Regions from separate parts of the Janibacter hoylei PVAS-1 genome, predicted to be linked through region 1. Evidence: predicted binding sites of a transcription regulator. Region 1 holds the regulator's gene; each other region holds the start of a gene.
What was found. Region 1 encodes HrcA, which represses chaperone genes, less so after heat shock. Its sites were predicted from a motif close to TTNGCACTCGNNNNNNNCGAGTGCNAA; they were not measured.

Region 1 (7,814 bases):
GGGGAGACCCTCGACCAGTGGCGCACCTCGCTCGAGACCGCCGTCGCCCTCGAGCCCGACCACCTGTCCGCCTATGCCCTGACCGTCGAGGACGGCACCAAGATGGCCGCCCGGGTGCGTCGGGGCGAGCTGCCGATGCCGACGGGTGACGACGAGGCGGACAAGTACGAGCTGGCCGACGAGCTGCTCGCCGCGGCCGGCTACGGCTGGTACGAGATCAGCAACTGGGCCCGCACGCCCGCCGACCGCTGCCGGCACAACGAGGCCTACTGGCGCAGCCACGACTGGTGGGGCGTCGGCCCGGGCGCGCACAGCCACGTCGACGGCGAGCGCTGGTGGAACCTCAAGCACCCGGCGACATGGGCCAAGGCGCTGGCCGAGGGGGACCCGGCCGCCGAGCGTGAGGTCCTGACGGCCGAGCAGCGCGCCGACGAGGACGTCCTGCTCGGGGTGCGTCTCGTCGACGGGCTGCCGACCGATCGCTTGACGCCGCAGGGGCGTCGGGCCGTCGCGGGCCTCGTCGCCGACGGCCTCGTCGAGGGCCGGGCCGCGATCGGCGGCCGCGTCGTCCTCACCCGCCGTGGACGACTGCTGGCCGACACCGTCGTCCACCACCTCGTCGGGAGCGCAGGTGCCTGACGTCCCGCAGATCCCCGACCTCATCGCCGCCTTCGACCTGCTCGGCGTCTTCGCCAACGGGCTGCTCGGTGGGGCCGTCGCCCGGCGCTACCAGCTCGACCCGGTCGGCTTCTGCGTGCTCGCCGTCGTCTCCGCCCTCGGGGGTGGCGCGATCCGCGACGTGCTGCTCGACGTCCAGCCGGTGGCGCTGACCGACCTGCGGTACCTCACGGTGGCGCTCACGGCCGCCCTCATCGCCTTCCTCGTCCCGCTCGACGGGCGCCGCTGGCGGCAGGTCTTCCCCTGGGTGGACGCCGTGGCGCTCGGCACCTGGGCCGTCGTCGGCACCCAGAAGGCGCTGCTGCTCGACATCCACTGGTTCCCGGCGATCCTGCTCGGCGTACTCACCGCGTGCGGGGGAGGAGTCGTGCGCGACGTCATGCTCGGCAGCGTGCCTGCGATCCTGCAGCGCTCCGAGCTCTACGCGACCGCGGCCTTCGCCGGCGGCGCCTCCTTCGTCCTGCTCCAGCTGGTGACCACTGATCCGCTCGCCTCGTTGGGCGCACTGCTCATTGGCGGCGGCGTGTGCGACCTCGCTCGACGGCGTGGGTGGATGCTGCCGACCGAGCCGAAGTGGCGCCCGAGCCGGGTGCACCGCCGCTGACCCGGTGTCGATGACCGCTTCGCGGACGCAGGTGTGCGGGCGCTTACCCCATGGCGCACGATGAGGGCATGACCACGACTCGTACCGCCATCGTCACCGGAGCCGCCCGCGGGATCGGCCGGGCCATCGCCCTTCGCCTCGCCACGGACGGCCACCACGTCGCCGTCCTCGACCTCGACGAGTCCGCCTGCCAGGTGGTCGTCGACGAGATCACCGAAGGGGGCGGGACCGCTCTCGCCGTGGGCGTGGACGTCTCCGACGCCGAGCAGGTCGAGGCGGGCGTCGCTCGGGTCGCCGCAGAGCTCGGCGCCCCGACCCTGCTCGTCAACAACGCGGGCATCATCCGCGACAACATGCTCTTCAAGATGTCGGTCGACGACTGGGACTCCGTCATGGCGGTCCACCTGCGCGGCGCCTTCCTCATGACCAAGGCGGCCCAGGCCCACATGACCGCGGAGAAGTACGGCCGCATCGTCAACCTCTCCTCGACCTCCGCCCTCGGCAACCGGGGCCAGGCCAACTACTCCGCCGCCAAGGCCGGCATGCAGGGCTTCACCAAGACCCTCGCCATCGAGCTCGGCAAGTTCGGTGTCACCGCCAATGCCATCGCTCCCGGCTTCATCCAGACCGACATGACCGCGGCCACCGCCGAGCGGATCGGCGTGCCCTTCGAGGACTTCCTCGCCCACGCCGCCAAGGAGACCCCCGTCGGTCGCGTCGGCCAGCCCGAGGACATCGCCGCCACCGCATCCTTCCTGCTGTCCGAGGAGGCCGGCTTCGTCTCCGGCCAGGTCATCTACGTCGCCGGCGGCCCGCGCGACTGACCCGCTACTCGGCCGTGACGAAGTCGATGAGCTCCTCGACGCGGCCGAGCAGCGCCGGCTCGAGGTCGGCGTAGGTGCGCACGGTGGCGAGGATCTGCTTCCAGGCACGGGCGATGTCGGCCTGGGTGTCGTGGGCCCAGCCGAGGTGCTGGCAGATGCCCTTCTTCCACTCGATCGAGCGGGGGATCGTCGGCCAGGTGTCCATGCCGAGACGCTGGGGCCGGACCGACTGCCAGACGTCGACGTAGGGGTGGCCGAGGACGAGCACGTGCTCAGGGGCGACCCGGTTGGCCTTCTCGACGATGCGCGACTCCTTGCTGCCCGGCACGAGGTGGTCGACGAGCACGCCCATCCGGCGGCCGGGGCCGGGAGCGAAGTCGCGGATCGCGGCAGCCAGGTCGTCGACGCCGTCGAGCGGCTCGACGACGACACCCTCGACGCGCAGGTCGTGGCCCCAGACCTTTTCGACGAGCTCGGCGTCGTGGCGCCCCTCGACGAAGATCCGCGAGCCTCGGGCGACGCGGGCCTTGCCGTCGTGGACGGCGACGGAGCCGCTCGCGGTGCGCGAGGCCTGCTGCTGGGCGGCGGCGAGGGCCGCGCGCTGCGCAGCCTTCGGCGGGGTGAGAGTCACGGGGGCGCCGTCGACGTGGAAGCCCGGCCCGAGCGGGAAGGCCTTGACCTTGCCACGGCGGTCCTCGAGGTGGACGACGTGGACGCCGCCGGCCTTCTCCACCGCGACCACGGCGCCGACCCAGCCGGTCTCGACGTCCTCGACGACGGTGCCGGTCACCGCCTCGAGGGCGCGGGAGGTGGGCCGCGCCAGCCTCCCCTTCGACTGCCAGCCGGCCGAGAGGACGTCCTTGCCGTATCGATCGCTCACGCAGGGACGGTAGGCCGAAGGGCGGTCGCCGGCGCAGGCGGCACGCCGGATTCCGGGGAATGCCCGCCCCGGTCGTAGACTTGGCACTCAGGTGGACCGAGTGCCAGCGGTCCGAGCATCGTGTCGAAGGGAGGTCCGCATGAGCCAGGAGCAGCGGCGCATGGCCGTGCTGAGCGCCATCATCGAGGACTACGTGCAGACCTCCGAGCCGGTGGGTTCCAAGGCCCTCCTGGACCGGCACCAGCTCAACGTCTCGGCCGCGACGGTGCGCAACGACATGGCCGCGCTCGAGGACGAGGGCCTCATCGCGGCGCCGCACACCTCCGCCGGGCGGATCCCCACCGATGCCGGCTACCGGCTCTTCGTCGACCGCCTGGCAGCCGTCCGCCCGATGTCGAAGGGCGAGCGGGCCGCCATCACGAGCTACCTCGAGGGCGCCGACGACCTCGACACCGTCCTCGACCGGACGGTGCGTCTGCTGTCGACGCTCACCCGTCAGGTCGCCGTCGTGCAGTACCCCTCGCTGACCCGCAGCACCGTCCGGCACGTCGAGCTCGTCCCGATGAGCCGGACGCGGCTCATGGTCGTCGTCATCATGGGCAGCGGCCGCGTCGAGCAGCGGATCATCCCGATCAACGTCGACTACACGACCGCGGTGGGGGCCGAGGCCCTCGCCAGCGCGCGTGCGCGGATCAACGCCGCGACCCACGACCGGCGCCTCGCCGAGGCGCTCACCTCGCTCGCGACCCTCCACGAGGACGACCGTGAGACCGAGGACGCCCTGACGGCGGGCGTGCTCGCCGCGCTCGACGCGGCGCTCGCGGAGGAGCGGGCGACCAAGGTGACGCTCGCCGGCACCGCCAACCTCGCCCGCAGCTCCGGCGACTTCCCGATGACGCTCGAGCCGGTGCTCGACGCCCTCGAGCAGCACGTGGTGCTGCTGCGCCTGCTGAGCGCCGAGGCCCACGACGCGTCGACGGGCGTCTCGGTGCGCATCGGCGCCGAAAACCCGGTCTCGAGCCTGCAGTCGACCTCCTTCATCACCTCGGGCTACGGCGCGGGCGACGAGCACGTCGGTGCCGTCGGCGTGCTCGGCCCGACCCGCATGGACTACCCGGCGACCATGGCGCAGGTGCGCGCTGTGGCCGCCTACCTCTCGCGGATCGTGGACGCCTGACCGGCGCCACCCCGCACCCGACCGACATCGACCACGACCCACGAGGACCTCACGCGTGAACGACTACTACGAGGATCTGGGCGTCAGCCGCGAGGCCACGCCCGAGGAGATCAAGCGGGCGTACCGCAAGCTCGCCCGCACCCTGCACCCTGACGTCAACCCCGGCCCCGAGGCGGAGGAGCAGTTCAAGCGGGTCTCGCAGGCCTACGACGTCCTCTCCGACGAGACGAAGCGCCGCCAGTACGACATGGGCGGTGACCCCTACGGCGGTGCGCACGAGGGCTTCGGTGCCGGCTTCAGCTTCAGCGACATCATGGAGCAGTTCTTCGGCCAGGCCGCGGGCGGCGGTCGTGGGCCGCGCTCGCGCTCCTCACGTGGGCAGGACGGCCTCGTGGGTCTCGAGATCGACCTCGCGACGGCGGTCTTCGGCGGCGAGCAGGACCTGACGATCGACACCGCGGCGGTGTGCGGCTCGTGCTCCGGCGACGGGGCCCAGCCCGGCACCGGTCGCCGCACGTGCGACACCTGTGGTGGACGCGGTGAGGTCCAGCAGGTGCAGCGCTCCTTCCTCGGCCAGGTGATGACGAGCCGTCCGTGCCCGACCTGCCAGGGCTTCGGCGAGGTCATCCCGAGCCCCTGCCACGAGTGCTCCGGCCAGGGCCGCGTGCGCAGCCGCCGCACGATGAAGGTGCGCATCCCCGCCGGTGTCGACACCGGCACCCGCATCCACCTCGCCGGCGAAGGGGAAGTCGGTCCCGGTGGTGGGCCGGCCGGCGACCTCTACGTCGAGCTGCGGGTCGCCGAGCACGAGACCTTCACCCGGCGCGGCGACGACCTGCACGCATCGGTCGCGGTACCGATGACGGCAGCCGCCCTCGGCGTGACGATGAGCTTTGCCACCCTCGACGGCGAGCAGGAGATCACCATCAAGCGGGGCACCCAGCCCGGCGACACGATCGTCCTGCCCGGGCTCGGCGTGACCCATCTGCGGCACGAAGGGCGTGGCGACCTCGTCATCCACGTCGACGTGCGCACCCCGACCAAGCTCGATGCCGAGCAGGAGCAGCTGCTGCGCGACCTCGCGCGGCTGCGTGACGAGGAGCAGCCCGACGGCGAGCTCCACGACGTCGACTCCGGCTTCGTCGGACGCCTGCGGCACGCCTTCAAGCGCTGACGGCCCGGACGCCGCGCGATGTTGCGCCGCTTCGTCGGCCTCGACGGCACACCGCAGGCGTCGGCGGCGCTCGAGACGTCGCTGCGCACCACCCCTGAGCAGCTCGGGCCGGTGCGCGCCCGGCACACCGTGCCCGCCGCCTCGCGTCCCGTGGCGGCCCTGCTCGCGGTCGTCGGGGTCGTGGTGGTCCTGGCCGTCGCGACCGCGACCGTGCTCGTGGTGCTCGGCGCGCTGCCGGCGGCCGCCGTCCTGTGCCCTCTGGCCATCGGGGTGGCCGTGGCCGTGCTCGTCGGGGTGGGTCTCGCGGCCACCCACGACAGCCGGGGCATCGAGGTGCGCGCCCACGGCCTGATCGTCGGCTCGCGCCCGGTCCCCTTCGCGACGATGGACCCCGGCCGCATGGTGTGGGCGACGTCCGCCCGGGCTGCCCGCTCCGTCGTCACGCTCGCCCGGCGCCGCCGGGTGGCCGGCGGGGAGTGCCTGCTGCTCAACGGCACCGACGGGCCCGACGCCGTCGACGACTGGCGAGGCCTCGGGGGCAGGTACGACCCGTTGCCGCGGGCCCCGCGGCTGGACACCCCCTTCGTCTGGTGGGCGCTCGGCCCGCGCGACGTCGGCGCCTTCGTCCGTGACCTCGAGGCGGCGATGGTCGCCGACGGCTACCCCGTGCACGGGCTCGCCGACCACCTGGCGCGGCACCGGACCGACGTGCCGGCCGGTCGCGAGGCCCTCCCGCGCCGGGCGCCGCACGACCCGCCGCTGTGGCGGGCCCGACCAGGGGCAGGATTGGGGCCATGACCGCACCACTCTTCGTCGTCGACCCCGGTGCCCTCGACCGTCTCGGGGTCGCCGACGTCGTCGACCTCACCGGGCCGGAGGCCCACCACGCCGCGGCCGTCGTGCGGCTCGCGGTGGGGGAGCACGTGCTCGTCGCCGACCGGCAGGGCGCCCGCGTGCTCACCGAGGTCACCGAGGTCGCCCGAGAGCTGGTGCGGCTGCGGGTGCTCCAGCGCGCCGACGAGCCGGAGCCTTCCCTCCGCCTGACGCTCGTGCAGGCCCTGGCCAAGGACGGGCGGGACGAGGACGCCGTCGAGGCCGCCACCGAGCTCGGCGTCGACACCGTCGTCCCGTGGCAGGCCGACCGGTCGATCGTGCGGTGGAAGGGCCCCAAGGTCGACAAGGGCCTGCGCAAGTGGGCCAATGTCGTCGAGCGGGCCGCGAAGCAGTCGCGGCGCGGCCGGTGGCCCCAGGTCGACGGGCTCGTCACGAGCTCCGCCCTCGCCCAGCGCTGCGCGGGCGCGACGACCTTCGTGCTGCACGAGGACGCGACGACCCCGCTGGCCACCGCGCCGCTCCCGGACTCCGGCGAGGTCTTGCTCGTCGTCGGGCCCGAAGGGGGGATCTCGCCCCAGGAGCTCGAGGCCTTCGTCGCCGCTGGCGCCACGCCCGTGCGGCTGGGGGCGCAGGTCCTGCGCGCCTCGACCGCCGGGCCGGCCGCCATCGCGGTCATCAGCGCACGAGGCCGCTGGACGTGACGCGCCAGTACTACGCCTGGGCCGGCGGGACCCCGGACGACCACGCCGCGCTGGCCCGCATGTCAGCTGCCGGCCCGGCCGACATGGGGCCGCTGCTCGCGTCCTTCCGGGGCGGGGTCGGCGCCCGGGCCCTGGGGCGCTCGCTCGCCCTCCTCGCGCTCGTCTGCGTCGGGCTCGGCGCGATGGTGGCCGGGCTCGCCCCCGGCGGGCCCTCGCTCGCGCTCGTCGTCGGGGCGTGGTGCGTCGCGGCCGCGGTGTACCTCCCGGCCATGCTCGTCGTCCACCTGGCCGCCCGCCGCACCCGGCAGGACGTCCACCGCCACGGGCTCGTCGTCCGCGGCCCGGGGAGTCGGGCCGAGGCGCTGCCCTGGGAGTCGATGGACCCCGGCCGCATCTTCATCGCGACGAGCGTCCGCGCGATGACGCGGATGCCGCTCGCCCTGCCCCGCCAGCAGGCGGTCCTGCCCCCGGGCGTCGTCGTCAACGCCTGGACCGACCGCCCACTCGGGTCGCTGCCGGTCGCCGAGGCGCTCTCCCAGGGGTACCGGTACCAACCGGCTCCCACCGACAGCCCCTTCGGCTGGTGGCAGCTCGGGCCGAGCGACCCGCGAGCCTTCCTCCAGGCGGTCGAGGCGGCGATGGTCGCCGACGGCTACCCCGCGGCGGGACTGACCCCCTTCGTCCTCGCCCGCAGGGTGCGTGCCGGTGACCTGCGCCGCGCCCCTGAGCTGCAGCGGGAGCGGGCCCTCGTCGACCCGGTCGTGGGGCTGCCGCAGGGCTGAGGCCGATCCGGTCGTCCCGGCGCGGCGCCGCCCGTAGAATCGGCGGCACGATGCCTCCATCAGACCAGCCCGACCTGCGCGCCCTCGACGCGATCTCCGACGACCCGCGCGCCACCGCGCACGAGCGCGGCACCCGCTCCCGGCAGACGATCGTCCTGCC
Region 2 (7,814 bases), on a different contig from region 1:
CGACGGCAACTCCCCGGTCTGCAAGGCGCAGCCTGACTCCGTCAACCCCGAGCGGGTCGAGGGCATGCGGCCACTGAGCAGCGGTGCCGCCTACATCGAGGCCGGGTACAACCAGGTGTGGGAGGCGATCGGCAGAGGCGAGATGCTGCCCAACACCTGTCGCTGCGACGAGCGGATCGACAACGGCATCGCGATCTCGTGGACTCGGGAGATCAGCCAGGGCGCCACCGTGACGCTGTCGAGCCTGACCTTCTTCTCACCCGTCGGCACGACTCCGCTCACCGTGAGCAAGACGGTTGACCAGTCCGAGGTGTCGGCCGGCTCCGAGGTCACCTACACGATCCGGGTCTCCAATCCCGGGGCGACGAGCCAGGTCGTGAGCTCGGTGACTGACTCGCTGCCCGCCGGGTTCACCTACGTGCCGGGCTCGACGACCGGCGCGACGACGAACGACCCGACGGGCACCACCGACCTGACGTGGACGGATGACATCGAGGTACCTGCGGCGACGGGCGACACCCCGGGCTCGGTGTCGTTGAGCTTCCGGGCCACCGTCTCCGACGTCGCAGGGACGTACACCAACACGGCCAGTGCGACGGGCGAGGGCGTGACCGTCGTCGCCGCCGAGGACACCGCCCCGGTCACCGTCACGGCAGCGAGCCCGACGACCGCCACCTCGACGACCTCGACCTCCACCTCGACGACATCGTCGAGCAGCACGTCGACGAGCACCACCTCCACCTCGACCAGCTCCACCCCGACGTCGACGACGACGAGCGACCCGACGGCGACCACGAGCCAGCCGACCTCGACGACGACCGGGGGGCCGACGGCGACCGTCTCCGGTGGCCCGGAGACACCTGACGTCGTCCAGACCGACGGTGGGCCGATGGACTCCGCGTCAGGCGGCGCACTCGTGGTCCTCGCCGGTGCGGCCGGTCTGGGTCTGCTGCTCGCCCTGCGGTGGAGCGTGATGCGGCCGAGCCGACGCCACTGACGCGGGGCGGCAGACTTAGCCGTCGGCGAGAGCAGCCGGGCGCACGACGAGGACAACTTGGTCGCCGCCGACGCGCGTGAGCACGATGGTCGCGCTCTCGCCGGACCCTGCGCCGCGGCCGATCTTCAGCTGCTTGCGCAGCTGGTCCTCGTCGAGCCGGATCCCGCGCTTCTTGACCGTCAGCCCGGTGATGCCGCGCTCGCGCAGCCAGGCGCGCAGGCCCTTGACGGTGAAGGGCATCGCCTCGAGGACCTCGTAGCGGCGGGCGTGGCCGAGGTCGAGCGCCTGATCGCTCGTGACGTAACCCAGGCCGGTCTCGAGCTCGATGCCCGAGACCGCGCCGGTGACGGTGCCGATGAGCCCGGCCCGCGTGACCGCACGGTCGGCCTCGTAGAGCCAGGTGCCCGTGTCGTCGAGGGAGTGCGCGACGCCGGGGTCCTCCTCGCAGGTGCGCTGGTCGACCTCGACGGGCGGGGCCCCCTTGCGCAGGACGCGGGCGGACCGGCCGGCCTCCTTGACGAGCGGCCCCCACCAGACGGTGCACTCGAGGACGGTGCCCTGCCACGAGGTCCACTGGGCCTCGGTGCCGAGCGGTGGGATGTCGTGGGGGAGCGACGGGGAGAGCTTGGCCCCGGTCGCGGGCACGTCGCGGGCGACGGAGAGCACGAAGTCCCACGACGGTGAGATCTCGTCGAGCCGGAAGACCCGTCGGGTGCGCCCGGAGCGGTCGGCCACGCCCGGGGTGCGGCGGGCGGGGTCGAGCCACACGCCGGCGCGGGAGCGAAGGGGGTCCAGCGGCGCCTCGAAGTCCTCGGCCACGCCCGTGCGCGCCCGGCTGTCGGGCCACGGCCGCAGGTTGACGTCGGCAATGGCGGCAGTGAGCGGGTCGGCGTCGACGCCGTGGACGGTGACGCCGAGAGCGCTCATCGCCATTGCGTCCGAGCCGATGCCGCAGCCGAGGTCGTGGACCGTCGCGAGGCTCGCCGCGGCGTAGCGGCCGGCGTGGGTGGCGGCGACCTCGAGCCGGCTGGCCTGCTCGAGGCCGTCGGGGGTGAAGAGCATGCCATCGGCGAACTCGCCGAACTTGTCGCGGGCCCGGCCCTGGAGGCGCTTCTGCGTCATCAGGCCGGCGGCCTGCTCGGCGGTGAGTCCATCCCTGCGCAGGCGGTCGGTGACCGTGACGGCCTCCGCCTCCGTGTACTCGGGGAGATCGTGCAGGTGGGCATGCCCCTCGGGGGAGGCGAGCCAACGCACGGTCTGGATGTCCACAGGCGCATTGTCCATGGTGGGTGCCCGATCCGCAGCCGCCACCCTCGCTGGCACTCGGGTTGACCGAGTGCCAAATGGCGTCCTAGATTGATCTTGGCACTCACCACTGGCGAGTGCCAGATGCCACGGTTGGACGACCCCCGCGACGGCGCCCGGCCAGGCTTCGCCCCAGAACTCACATTCGTCCCACAGAAGGAGTCACCGTGTCGGTTTCCATCAAGCCGCTCGAGGACAGGATCGTCGTCAAGGGCATCGAGGCGCAGCAGACCACCGCCTCCGGCCTCGTCATCCCGGACACCGCCAAGGAGAAGCCGCAGGAGGGCGAGGTCGTCGCCGTCGGCCCCGGCCGTTTCAACGACGACGGTGACGAGCGCGTCCCGATGGACATCTCCGTCGGCGACCGCGTCATCTACTCCAAGTACGGCGGCACCGAGATCAAGCACGGTGGCGAGGAGTACCTCATCCTCTCCGCCCGCGACGTGCTCGCGATCCTCGCCTGAGCCTGCGCACGACACACAGCTGACGCCCCGGGTGCGGCCCTCTCCCGGGCCCGCCGGGGCGTCGCGCTTCATCTCCCTTCGTCAAGAACCTAAGGACAGACATGGCCAAGGAACTGGAGTTCAACGACTCCGCCCGTGACGCCCTCCAGCGCGGCGTCGACCAGCTCGCCAATGCCGTCAAGGTGACGCTCGGCCCCAAGGGTCGCAACGTCGTCATCGACAAGCAGTGGGGCGCCCCGACGATCACCAACGACGGCGTGACCATCGCCCGCGAGATCGAGCTCGAGGACCCGTACGAAAACCTCGGCGCGCAGCTCGCCAAGGAGGTCGCGACCAAGACCAACGACGTCGCCGGTGACGGCACGACGACCGCGACCGTCCTCGCCCAGGCCATGGTCAAGGAGGGCCTGCGCAATGTCGCCGCCGGTGCCGCTCCGTCCGGCCTCAAGCGGGGCATCGACAAGGCCGTCGAGGCCGTCTCCGCGCGCCTCCTCGAGATCGCCCGCGAGGTCGAGGGCAAGGAGGAGATCGCCCAGGTCGCCTCCCTCTCCGCCCAGGACCAGGGCATCGGCGGGATCATCGCCGACGCCTTCGACAAGGTCGGCAAGGACGGCGTCATCACCGTCGAGGAGTCCTCGACCGCCGAGACCGCGCTCGACTTCACCGAGGGCATGCAGTTCGACAAGGGCTACATCAGCCCCTACTTCGTCACCGACCCGGAGCGCATGGAGGGTGTCCTCGAGGACGCCTACGTCCTGATCAACCAGGGCAAGATCTCCACGATCCAGGACATCCTCCCGGTGCTGGAGAAGGTCGTCCAGAGCGGCAAGCCGCTGCTCATCATCGCCGAGGACATCGAGGGCGAGGCCCTCTCCACCCTCGTGGTGAACAAGCTCAAGGGCGTCTTCAACGTCGCGGCCGTCAAGGCCCCGGGCTTCGGCGACCGCCGCAAGGCGATGCTCCAGGACATCGCCATCCTCACCGGCGGTCAGGTCATCGCCGAGGAGGTCGGCCTCAAGCTCGACCAGGTCGGTCTCGAGGACCTCGGTCAGGCCCGTCGTGTCGTCGTCACCAAGGACGCGACGACGATCATCGACGGCCAGGGTGCCGCCGACGACGTCACCGGTCGGGTCAACCAGATCAAGTCCGAGATCGAGCGGACCGACTCCGACTGGGACCGCGAGAAGCTCCAGGAGCGCCTCGCGAAGCTCGCCGGTGGCGTCTGCGTCATCCAGGTCGGTGCCCACACCGAGGTCGAGCTCAAGGAGAAGAAGCACCGCATCGAGGACGCGATCTCCGCGACCCGCGCGGCCATCGAGGAGGGCATCGTCGCCGGCGGTGGCTCCTCGCTCGCCCACGCGGTCTCCGTCGTCGAGAGCCTCGGCCTCGAGGGTGACGAGCAGGTCGGCGCCAACATCGTGCGGACCGCCGGCGTCGAGCCGCTGCGCTGGATCGCCGAGAACGCCGGTCTCGAGGGCTACGTCGCCGTCGCCAAGGTGCAGGAGCTGACCCCCGGTCAGGGCCTCAACGCCGCGACCGGCGAGTACGGCGACCTCATCGGCCAGGGCGTCATCGACCCGGTCAAGGTCACCCGCTCCGCGCTCGTCAACGCCGCCTCGATCGCGTCGATGGTCCTGACCACCGACACGCTCGTCGTGGACAAGAAGGAAGACGAGGACGAGGGCCACGGCCACTCGCACTGACGTCCGACCCCACGAAGGGGGCGGCGCACCGATCCGGTGCGCCGCCCCCTTCGTCGTCCGCCGGTGCTCTGAGAGGTCGCCCGTCTCGGAGGGGGGAGTCCGGTGGGCGTGTCGTGCTCGGTACGCGTCGGTATGCCGCACGACACGCCCACCTGATGTGTCGGACCGGGCGTGGCCTGACTGCTCGAAGGGACCTTGACGCCACTATTCACATAGTGAATAGTGGCCCTCGTGACGACCGGACACGTGCTCATGGGGCTGCTGAGCAGGGGGCCGCAGCACGGGTACGACCTGAAGCGTCACCACGACGAGCTGCTCCCGGCGGCGCGACCGATGGCCTTCGGGCAGGTGTACGCGGCGCTGGGGCGGCTCGCCGGCAAGGGGCTCGTGGCCGAGGCGACGACGGAGCAGGGGAGCGGCCCGGAGCGGCTCGTCTACGAGCTCACCGACGCCGGCCGCGCGGAGGTGGACGCCTGGGCAGGAGCCCCGGACGGTCCCGGCGAGCACGTCGCCAACCCGCTCGCCACCAAGGTCGCGGTCGCCCTGCTCGTGGGTGGACCCGACGCCGCCGCGACCTACCTGCGCCGCCAGCGCGCGGCCCACCTCGAGCGCATGCGCTCGCTGACCCGCGACAAGCGGGAGGCGAAGGGGGACCTGCACCGGGTCCTCGCCGCCGACTACGCACTGAGCCACCTCGACGCCGACGTCCGGTGGATGGAGGACGCGCTCGAGCGCGTCCACGACCTCGAAGGGGAGCAGGGATGACGACACCGCACGAGGGCCACGCGCTACCCGTCGACGCGACAGGCGTCGTGCACGACTACGGGCGTCGGCCGGCGCTGCGCGGCGTCGACCTGTCGGTCGCGGAGGGAGAGCTCGTCGCGGTCACCGGGCCGAGCGGCTCCGGCAAGTCGACGCTCCTGCACGCCCTCTCCGGGGTCATCCGGCCGGACGAAGGGGAGGTGAGGGTCGGTGACCGTGCGGTCACCTCGATGTCGGAGGACGAGCGCTCGCGACTGCGCCGCACGCAGGTCGGCGTGCTCTTCCAGTTCGGGCAGCTGCTCGACGAGCTGACCCTGGCCGACAACGTCGCCCTGCCGCTGCTGCTGGAGGGGCGCCGGCGGGGCGAGGCGCTCGAGACGGCCGGGGCCTGGCTGGCCCGGGTCGGCATCGGGGACCTGGCCGATGACCTGCCGACGCAGGTGAGTGGCGGGCAGGCCCAGAGGGCCGCCCTCGCGCGAGCGCTCGTGACCAACCCGGGGGTGCTCTTCGCCGACGAGCCCACCGGGGCGCTCGACTCGCGCGCCGGCGAGTCTGTCATGGAGCTCATCACCGACGTCGCCGCCGAGGAGGGGCTGACGGTCGTCCTCGTCACCCACGACGCCCGCATCGCGGCCTACGCCGACCGCGAGGTCATCCTGCGCGACGGCCGGCTCGACGTCGACGACACGGCGCCGGTCCGATGAGCCTCGCGTGGTCGGAGGCGGCCCGGCTCGGGGCGAAGGGAGGCCCCGCAGACCGGTTGCGCCGTGGCCTGATGCTCGTCTGCTCCGCACTGGGGGCGGTGCTCGCGGCCGCGGCCGCCACCGTGCCGTCGCAGTGGGGTGAGGGCGTCGGCAACTCCTCGGTGCTCGGCCTGCTGCTCGTGGACCGCGACGTCTCGGTTGGGGTGCTGGTCGCCCTCCTCGTCATGGCGCTGCCCGTGGCCCACCTGGCGGTCCAGGCCGTGCAGGTCGGGGCGCCCGCGCGCGACCGGCGGCTCATGGCCCTGAGGGCTGCTGGCGCGACCCTCGCCGACGTGCGGCGGGTCGTGCGCACGGAGGCGCTGGTCTGGTGCTCCCTCGGTGCCGCGCCGGGTCTCGTCACCTACGTCGCAGCCCTGCGCGTCGCGCCGCACGTGCTGCAGGTCCAGTACGCAGATCGCGAGGACGAGGTGCGAGGGAGCGGCGAGCTGGCCGGCACCGTGCCCGTGCTCGGGCTCGACGTCTGGCCGCACCCGCTCGTGCTCGTGGCGGCAGCAGCCGCCATCCCGTGCCTCGCCTCGCTGCTCGTGCCGCGTGTGGTCCGACGGGCGCCGGTGCTCGCGTCGGCCCCGCCCCCGGACGGGCGCCCGATGAGTCCGCGGCTCGCCGCGATCTACCTCGGCAGCGCCGTGGTGGCCGGGGCCTGCGTGCTGGCGATGATCTTCGTCCCCGTGGCCGGCGACAGCTGGCAGGGCGAGGTGATGGGGTGGCTCTTCGTCCCCTTCGTGCTCGCGACCTTCGTCCTGGGGCTGTGCACCCTCGTCGTGCTCGCCTCCGGTACGGCGGCCCGGGTGGGCCGGGTCCTGGTCCGTCGGGGTGGGGCCGTGGGTCTCCTCGCGGGGCGCCGGATGCAGGCGCAGCCGGGTCTGGCCTCCCGGTCAGCGGTCTCCCTCGTCCTCGTCGGCTTCGTCGCCGGTCTGGCCGTCCCGCTGCAGGGTGTCATCGAGTCCGAGTACATGGCGCAGCGGACCGATGGCGGGTCCATCGTCTACAGCGTGCCTACGCTCGACCTGCTCTACTACTCGCTGCCGGTCGTCGCCGCGCAGGTGCTGGCCGTGGTGGCCGGCGGGCTCGCCGCGATCGGTCTGCTCGTCGCCGTCGCCGAGCAGGTCTCGCTGCGAGGCGCCGACCTGGCCAGGCAGGTGGCCCTGGGGGTCCCACGTCGCGTCATCCGCACGGCACTGGTCGTCGAGACGGCCACCCCAGCCGCCGTTGTGACGACGGTGGCGCTGCTCCTCGGCGCGGCTGTCCCGGTGCTCTCGGTGACGCTCACCGGCAATGCCTCACTCCTGGGCCGGGTCGAGTGGGCTCGGCTCGCCGGGATCTGGGTGGCTCTGCTGGCCGCGGTCGGCCTCGCGGCGTGGGTCGGGGGCCGTGCGCTGCCGAGCGCCACCGGTGCTCGACGGATCCGCGACCGGGAGTGACCCCGTTCGCGCGAAGGGAGTGTCAGGCCGTGACGATGACGCGGACCTCGACGGTCTCGGGCAGGTCGCGCAGGCGCTGCTCGGTGTCGGCGGGCAGGCCGCTCGCCAGGTCGGTGACGGCGTAGCCGTACTCGCCCTTGGTGCTCAGCTGCTGGCTGTCGATGTTGACGTCGCCCTCGGAGAGGATCGTGTTGACCCGGGCGAGGACACCGGGGACGTTCTTGTGCAGGTGGAGGATGCGGGTGCCGCCGTCGGCGACCGGTGCCGCGACCGCCGGGACGTTGACCGACATGGTTGTCGCACCGGTGCTCGCCCAGTCGCGCAGCTTGCCGGAGACGTAGCGCCCGATGTCGAGCTGGGCCTCCTCGGTGGACCCGCCGACGTGGGGGGTGAGGATG
Region 3 (7,814 bases), on a different contig from region 1:
CGCGAAGTCGATGGCGCCGAAGACGAGCATGCGCGGCGGCGGAGCGAAGGCCCACACGAAGACCCGCATACCCTCCCCGCGGCGCTGCCCGTCGGCGCCGTAGCCGAGGGTGGCGTTGTGACCGAGCGCGAGCTGGCCGAGCGCGTCGTCACGGACGGCGGCGTCGACCCGCGCGGAGCCGAGGGTGCCGGTCGGCTCCTGATCGGGGCGCACGAGCATCCGCCGCCCGAGCCAGGCGGGGTCGGGGTGCTCGATGACCGTGGCGACGGCCACGGGTCGGCCGGCCCGGACGTCGGCGGCCACCTCGTCGAGCTCGGGGAAGGTCTCGCGGCTCATCTGCTCGACCCACACGTCGAGGATCCCGCCGCAGGTCAGGCCGACGGCCATCGCGTCGTCGTCGGAGACGCCGTACCGCTGGAGGGCAGGGGAGCCCGACTGGAGCACCTCCTGGGCCAGCTCGTAGACCGCACCCTCGACGCACCCGCCGGAGACCGACCCGACAGCGGTGCCGTCGGGCCCGACGAGCATCGAGGCGCCGGGCGGCCGCGGTGCGGATCGGAAGGTCGCGACGACGGTCCCGACCCCGACGGAGTGTCCCTGCTCCCACCAGTCCAGGAGCTCGGTGAGCACCTCACGCATCGGCCAACACCTCCAGCAGGTCCTCGAACGCCCGCAGTGAGTGTCCTGCGACGAAGGCATCGATGTGGGGCAGCGCGGCGACGATGCCCACCTGCACCGGACGGTACCCCTCCTTGCCGCGGTGGGGATTGACCCAGACCAGCAGGTGGGACATCCGGCGCAGCCTGGCCAGCTGGTCGGCGAGCTCAATGCCGTCGCCGCGCTCCCAGCCGTCGCTCACGACGACCACGACAGCGCCGCGGGCCAGGTGCCGGGTCTGCTCCCACGTGAGGAAGACCCGCAGCACCTCACCGAGCCGCGTCCCGCCGGACCAGTCCGGTACCCGGTCACCCACGCGCACGAGCGCCCGCTCGGGGTCACGGGTGCGCAGGGCCTCGGTGACCCGGGTGAGGCGCGTGCCGAGGGTGAAGACCTCGACCGCACCGCCCGTGCCACCGGTCCGGGGCGCCCGCACGATGCCGTGGGCCAGCCGCAGCAGCGCGTCGGCGTAGGGTCGCATCGACCCCGAGACGTCGACGAGCAGCACGACCCGGCGGGTGCGCGGCCCTCGCCGCCGGTGGTGGATCCGGCTCGGCTCCCCCATCTGGCGCAGCATCGAGCGAAGGGTGGTCCGCACGTCGATCTCCCCACGGACCCACGTGGTCCGCCGGGTCCCGCGACGCACCGGCAGCCGCGGCCGCAGGCCCGCGATCATCCGGTCGAGCACGGCCTTGTCCCGCGGACCCATCGCCGCCACGTCGCGGGAGCGGAGGACCTCGACCTCGCTCGCGGCCACGTGCAGTGCGTCGGCCTCCCCTTCCCCGTCGTCGGCACCGTCGTCCTCGGGCAAGGGGGAAACGAGCTCGCTCTGCTCCTCTCTGTCGACCCGCCGGGGCAGGTCGTCGCGCCCGGCGAACCACTCGGCGTACACCTGCTCGAAGCGCAGGAGGTCCTCCGGTCCGGCGCACAGCGTGGCCCGGCCCGCCCGACGCACGTGCTCGAGGTCGCCGGCCCCGACGACCGATGCCGCTTCGAGGAAGGTCGCGGCCCGGTCGTGGGTCACCCCGACCCCGGCTGCCCTCGCCGCGTGGGCGAGCGCGAGGAGGATCTCGTCGACCTCGCCGGCGTGCGGGGGTGCCGTCATCGGGCGAGCACCCGGTCCAGTGCCTGCCTCACCCGCTCGGCGTCCTCGCGGTACTTGATCACGGCCCCGAGCGTGCGGGCGGCGGTCTCGAGGTCGAGCTCCGGCGACCCGAGACGCTGCAGGGCAGCGACCCAGTCGAGGGTCTCGGCGACACCCGGGGGCTTGACGAGGTCCTCGGTCCGCAGTCGCTGGACGGCGGTGACGACCTGGTGGGCCAGCGTCTCGCTGACGCCGGGGAGGCGGCTGCGGACGATCGCCACCTCGCGCTCCAGGCCCGGGTGGTCGATCCAGTGGTAGAGGCAGCGTCGCTTGAGTGCGTCGTGCAGGTCCCGGGTGCGGTTCGACGTGAGGATGACGGTCGGCGGCACGGCGGCCCGAACCGTCCCGAGCTCGGGGATGCTCACCGTCCAGCCCGAGAGCACCTCGAGCAGGAAGGCCTCGAACTCGTCGTCCGCCCGGTCGATCTCGTCGACGAGGAGCACGACCGGGCTGGTGCGCAGCGCCCGCAACACCGGGCGCTCCAGGAGGTAGCGCTCGTCGAAGAGCGAGCTCTCCGCCTCGCTCGGGTCGAGCTCGCCGCTGGCGGCGACCGCTTCGAGGGTGCGCAGGTGGAGGATCTGCCGCGGGAAGTCCCAGTCGTAGAGGGCCTGGGAGGCGTCGAGCCCCTCGTAGCACTGCAGCCGGATGAGGGGGGTCCCCTCGAGCTCGGCGAGGGCCTCGGCGAGGGCGGTCTTGCCCGTGCCGGGGGCTCCTTCGAGCAGCAGGGGGCGCTGCATCTCCCGCGCGAGGAAGGCCACCGTGGCCAAGTCCTCGTCGGCGAGGTAACCCGTGGCACCCAGCCGGTCCGCCAGCTCCTGCGGTGACGTCATGCAGGAAGGGTACGCCGAAGGGCGGTTCCCCGATCCGGGGGAACCGCCCTTCGTGCGTGGTGCAGGAGTGGGCTCAGAAGCCCATGCCCCCCATGCCACCCATGTCGTCGCCACCGGGCATGGCCGGAGCGGCCTTCTCCGGCTTGTCGGCGACGACGGCCTCGGTGGTGAGGAAGAGCGCCGCGATGGAGGCGGCGTTCTGCAGCGCGCTGCGGGTGACCTTGGCCGGGTCGATGATGCCCTGGGCGATCATGTCGACGTACTCGCCGGTCGCCGCGTTGAGGCCCTCACCCGCGGGGAGGTTCTCGACCTTCTCGGTCACGACACCGCCGTTGAGGCCGGCGTTGGTCGCGATCTGCTTGAGCGGGGCACCCGCCGCGACGCGCACGATGTTGGCGCCGGTCGCCTCGTCACCCTCGAGGGTGAGCTTGTCGAAGGCGGCCTTGGTCGCCTGCAGGAGCGCGACGCCACCACCGGCGACGATGCCCTCCTCGACGGCAGCCTTGGCGTTGCGCACGGCGTCCTCGATGCGGTGCTTGCGCTCCTTGAGCTCGACCTCGGTGGCCGCACCCGCGCGGATGACGGCGACGCCGCCGGCGAGCTTGGCGAGGCGCTCCTGGAGCTTCTCGCGGTCGTAATCCGAGTCGGAGTTGCTGATCTCGGCCTTGATCTGGTTGACGCGACCGGCGATCTGGTCCTGGTCGCCAGCACCCTCGACGATGGTCGTCTCGTCCTTGGTGACGACGACCTTGCGCGCACGACCGAGCAGGTCGAGCTCGGCGGTGTCGAGCGAGAGGCCGACCTCCTCGGAGATGACCTGGCCACCGGTGAGGATGGCGATGTCGGCGAGCATGGCCTTGCGGCGGTCACCGAAGCCCGGAGCCTTGACGGCGACGGACTTGAAGGTGCCCTTGAGCTTGTTGACGACGAGCGTCGACAGGGCCTCGCCCTCGACGTCCTCGGCGATGATGAGCAGCGGCTTGCCGGCCTGCATGACCTTCTCGAGGAGGGGCAGCAGGTCCTTGATCGAGCCGATCTTGGAGTTGGCGATGAGGACGTAGGGGTCCTCGAGCACGGTCTCCATGCGCTCGGTGTCGGTGACGAAGTAGCCGGAGATGTAGCCCTTGTCGAAGCGCATGCCCTCGGTGAGCTCGAGCTCGAGCCCGAAGGTGTTGCTCTCCTCGACGGTGATGACGCCTTCCTTGCCAACCTTGTCCATGGCCTCGGCGATCTTGGCGCCGATCTCCTGGTCAGCAGCGGAGATGGAGGCCGTGGCAGCGATCTGCTCCTTGGTCTCGATCTCCTTGGCCATCGCGAGCAGCTCGTCGGACACCGCAGCGGTGGCCTTCTCGATGCCGCGCTTGAGGGCCATGGGGTTGGCGCCGGCCGCGACATTGCGCAGCCCCTCGCGGACGAGGGCCTGGGCGAGGACGGTGGCCGTCGTCGTGCCGTCACCGGCGACGTCGTCGGTCTTCTTCGCGACCTCCTTGACGAGCTCGGCCCCGATCTTCTCGTAGGGGTCGTCGAGCTCGATCTCCTTGGCGATGGACACGCCGTCGTTGGTGATCGTGGGGGCGCCCCACTTCTTCTCCAGGACGACATTGCGGCCCTTGGGGCCGAGGGTGACCTTGACGGCGTCGGCGAGGGTGTTCATGCCCCGCTCGAGGCCGCGACGGGCCTCCTCGTCAAAAGCAATGAGCTTTGCCATTCGGGTGGTTCCTCCACGCGAATCGAAGGGTGCGACCGGGGGTGCCCGCGACGGACGGAGAGCGACCACCCGGCTCACGTCACCGTGCGATCGCGCCCCTCACCTGACCGGTCAGGACTGTCACTCTCACGAGGAGAGTGCTAACGCCATTATTGGCACTCTCCTCCGTCGAGTGCAAACGAGGCGGGCCCGGGCCGCCGCCTCGGCCTCAGACCGCCGGGTGGTGGTGCTCGAAGCTCGCCCTCATGGCTCCGTCGACGTCGGAGGAGATCGGGTCGTCGAGGTCCGCGACGAAGACGGCGACGAGCTCTCGGGCCGGGTTGTCGCGGGCGGCGGCGAGCAGCCCCTGCCAGGCCGCGAGGTTGGGGTGCTCGAGCTGCTCGCAGGCCCGGGCCGGCGCGAGGGCCTCGACGGCGGCGGCGAGCTGGTCGGTCGACACGTCGAGGGTGGCGGTCGACCCGTCGTGCCGCAGCACCGTGGCGAGGACCACGGCCGCCAGGCCGTGGCGACCGCCGGGGAGGTTGACGTGCGGCAGCTCCCACTCCGGGTCGCTGCTGGCGGGCGAGATCGCCACGGCCCACGCGGTCGGCCGCGTCCATCCGTCGACCTGTGCTGCCAGGTGGTCGGCGATCGCCGCCAGCCCGTCGGGGGTGCTCCAGTCGAGGTCGGTCATGGTCCCCACTGTGCCAACGAGTGGGCGGCTCCGGTACCCCCTGCGGACCGGAGCCGCCCACCTGCCCCTCCACCCCTGCACCGTGAGACGCGAGAGGACGACGGCGGGTTCGGCCCGGGCACGATCCGTGACGCTTCCGTGACCCTCGGGCGCCCGGTGCACGCACGAGGGCCCCGCCCGACCGGTGGTCGTGCGGGGCCCTCGTGGCGGCGTGCGCTCAGATCTCGATGCCGAGCCGCCGCGCGCTGCGGGTGCGCTGGCGCTGGTCGCGCAGGCGGCGCAGCCGCTTGATGAGCATGGGGTCCTCGGAGAGGGCGGCCGGGTTGTTGATGAGCCCGTTGAGCACCTGGTAGTAGCGGGTGGAGCTCATGTCGAAGAGCTCCTTGATCGCCTGCTCCTTAGAGCCGGCGTACTTCCACCACTGGCGCTCGAAGGCGAGGATCTCGCGGTCGCGGTCCGTGAGCGGGACCGAGGGGGTCGGCGCGGCGGTCTGGTCTGCGAGGTTCACGTCGAGCACTGTACCGGCGAAATCACACGCCTGTCATTACCTCGGCGTGTCGGCTGGACAGGTAGGGCGAAGGGGGTCACTCGCGCCTCCTTCGCCCCACCCGTCACAGGCTCAGCCCATCGAGTCGAGGATGGCGACGATGTCGTCGGTCGTCGTCTGGGGGTTGACGATCGCGAAGCGCGCGAGGGTCTCGCCGTCGTGGTTGGTCGGCACGACGAAGGCGAACTCCTCGTCGAGGATGCGGTCGGACCAGGCCTGGTAGTCCGCGGCCGTCCAGCCCGTGCGCCGGAAGACGAGGACGGACAGGAAGCGCTCGCCGACGAGCTCGAAGCCCTCGCGGCGGGCGATCTCGGCCTCGGCGAAGGCGGCGACGGTCAGCGTCTTCTCGACCGAGTCGGTGTAGGCCTGCGTGCCGTGCGTGGCCAGGGAGAACCAGAAGGGCAGGCCGCGCGCCCTTCGCGTCAGACCGACGGAGTAGTCGGTCGGGTTCCAGTCGGTCGCCTCGGTGAGCACGTCGAGGTAGCCCGCGTGCTGGGTGTGGGCCCGGCGCCCCGCCTCGGGGTCGCGGTAGAGCAGCGCGCAGCAGTCGAAGGGGGCGAAGAGCCACTTGTGCGGGTCGACGATGAAGGAGTCGCAGTGCTCGATGCCCGCGTACAGGTCGCGCACCGAGGGCGCGGCCAGACCGGCGCCGCCGTAGGCGCCGTCGACGTGGAACCAGATGCCGAGCTCGCGGCACACCTCGGCCACGGAGGTCAGGTCGTCGATGATGCCGAAGTTCGTCGTGCCCGCCGTCGCGACGACGGCGAAGAAGGTCTCCGGCCCCTCGGCGAGGAGGACCTCGCGCAGCCGCTCGCCGGTGAGCCGACCCCGCTCGTCGGGCTCCACGGTGACGAGCTCGGCGTCCATGACGTCGCAGGCGGACTGGATCGACGAGTGGGCTCCGCGGGTGGTCGCGACCCGGAAGGGACGCTGACCGGCGGGTGCGGTGCGGCGCGCCTCGGCACGGGCTGCGACGAGGGCCGAGAGGTTGCCGATCGTGCCGCCGGGGACGAAGACGCCGCCCGCGGACTCGGGGAGGCCGACGAGGTCAGCGATCCACCGGAGCGCCTGGTTTTCGGCATAGACCGCGCCGGACCCCTCGAGCCAGGAGCCGGCGTAGATCGAGCTCGCGCCGACCACGAGGTCGAACATCGCGGCGGCCTCGGTGGGCGCGCACGGGATGAAGGAGAGGTAGCGCGGGTGGTCGACGGACAGGCAGGCGGGTGCGAGCACCTCGGCGAAGAGGTCCATCGCCGACTGCCCGCCGAGCCCCTCGGCGGTGATCGTCTGACCGGCACGCTCCTGCAGCTGCGCCGGCGTGAGGGGCCGGTCGAGTGGGACCGGGTCGAGCTCGAGGCGCTCCTTCGAGTAGTCGAGGACGATCCGAGCCAGCTCGGCCAGGGAGGTGTTGTCGTCAGCGAATCCGTGCACGGAGGCACTCTAGGGGCCAGCCGACGCGGCGCGAGGCCCCCAGGCGACGGCAGGGACACGCCCGAAGGTGTCCTCCCGGCAAACACTTGGGCCGCGCGTCCACATGGTGTTAACCTTGTGTTCATCTTGAGTCGAGGAGGACCCATGATCACCATCCACGTGGACCACGTCATGACCAACATGGCCGCGGACCTGTGCGTCCGCTACCCCCAGGTCGCCTGCGAGCGCATCGAGGCCATGGTCGCGAGCGCCAGGGAGCGCATCGAGCCGACCAACCAGCACCCCGAGTTCCTCGCCCCGCTCGTCGAGCACGCCGTGAAGATCGAGTTGCACGAGCTCGCCGGCGCCCCGGTGCCGCCCACGAGCGCCACCTGCTGACGACCCCCGATCCACGAACCCCCCGGTCCCCTGCACCGGGGGGTTCGTCGTCCCCGCGGCAGGCATAGGTTGGGCGGGTGCCAGCACAACCCCTGACCGAGCTCGTCCACCCCTCTTGGGCGCAGGCCCTCGAGCCCGTCGCCGGGACGATCGCGGCCATGGGCGAGTACCTGCGCGCCGAGGTCGCCGCCGGCCACGGCTACCTTCCCGCTGGCGAGCACGTGCTGCGAGCCTTCACCATCCCGCTCGACGAGGTCCGGGTGCTCGTCGTCGGCCAGGACCCCTACCCCACCCCCGGCCACGCCATCGGGCTCTCCTTCGCGGTGGCGCCGGACGTGCGGCCGCTGCCCCGGTCCCTGCTCAACATCCACCGCGAGCTCGTCGACGACCTCGGCGTCGCCACCCCCGGCAACGGCGACCTCACACCGTGGGCACAGCGGGGCGTC

Region 2: a site for HrcA is predicted at 2,314-2,340, ahead of groES (co-chaperone GroES). Genes of this name have one in related genera too.
Region 3: a site for HrcA is predicted at 4,492-4,518, ahead of groL (chaperonin GroEL). Genes of this name have one in related genera too.

Annotation. Positions count from the first base shown of each region.
Region 1 is NZ_PIPF01000001.1:124,884-132,697, reverse strand. Features, by position in the region: gene hemW (radical SAM family heme chaperone HemW) at 1-639, shown strand, start outside; gene CWN80_RS00690 (trimeric intracellular cation channel family protein) at 632-1,282, shown strand; gene fabG (3-oxoacyl-ACP reductase FabG) at 1,351-2,106, shown strand; gene CWN80_RS00680 (DUF3097 domain-containing protein) at 2,111-2,986, opposite strand; gene hrcA (heat-inducible transcriptional repressor HrcA) at 3,126-4,163, shown strand; gene dnaJ (molecular chaperone DnaJ) at 4,219-5,337, shown strand; gene CWN80_RS00665 (hypothetical protein) at 5,356-6,135, shown strand; gene CWN80_RS00660 (16S rRNA (uracil(1498)-N(3))-methyltransferase) at 6,132-6,872, shown strand; gene CWN80_RS00655 (hypothetical protein) at 6,869-7,654, shown strand; gene CWN80_RS00650 (PhoH family protein) at 7,705-7,814, shown strand, end outside.
Region 2 is NZ_PIPF01000003.1:115,867-123,680, reverse strand. Features, by position in the region: gene CWN80_RS03965 (DUF11 domain-containing protein) at 1-997, shown strand, start outside; gene CWN80_RS03960 (class I SAM-dependent methyltransferase) at 1,013-2,266, opposite strand; gene groES (co-chaperone GroES) at 2,470-2,766, shown strand; gene groL (chaperonin GroEL) at 2,868-4,469, shown strand; gene CWN80_RS03945 (PadR family transcriptional regulator) at 4,701-5,234, shown strand; gene CWN80_RS03940 (ABC transporter ATP-binding protein) at 5,231-5,935, shown strand; gene CWN80_RS03935 (hypothetical protein) at 5,932-7,416, shown strand; gene serA (phosphoglycerate dehydrogenase) at 7,439-7,814, opposite strand, start outside.
Region 3 is NZ_PIPF01000010.1:182,338-190,151, forward strand. Features, by position in the region: gene CWN80_RS10865 (XdhC family protein) at 1-639, opposite strand, end outside; gene CWN80_RS10870 (vWA domain-containing protein) at 632-1,762, opposite strand; gene CWN80_RS10875 (AAA family ATPase) at 1,759-2,631, opposite strand; gene groL (chaperonin GroEL) at 2,705-4,339, opposite strand; gene CWN80_RS10885 (hypothetical protein) at 4,548-5,012, opposite strand; gene CWN80_RS10890 (DUF3263 domain-containing protein) at 5,230-5,520, opposite strand; gene CWN80_RS10895 (pyridoxal phosphate-dependent decarboxylase family protein) at 5,632-6,990, opposite strand; gene CWN80_RS10900 (three-helix bundle dimerization domain-containing protein) at 7,135-7,368, shown strand; gene CWN80_RS10905 (uracil-DNA glycosylase) at 7,446-7,814, shown strand, end outside.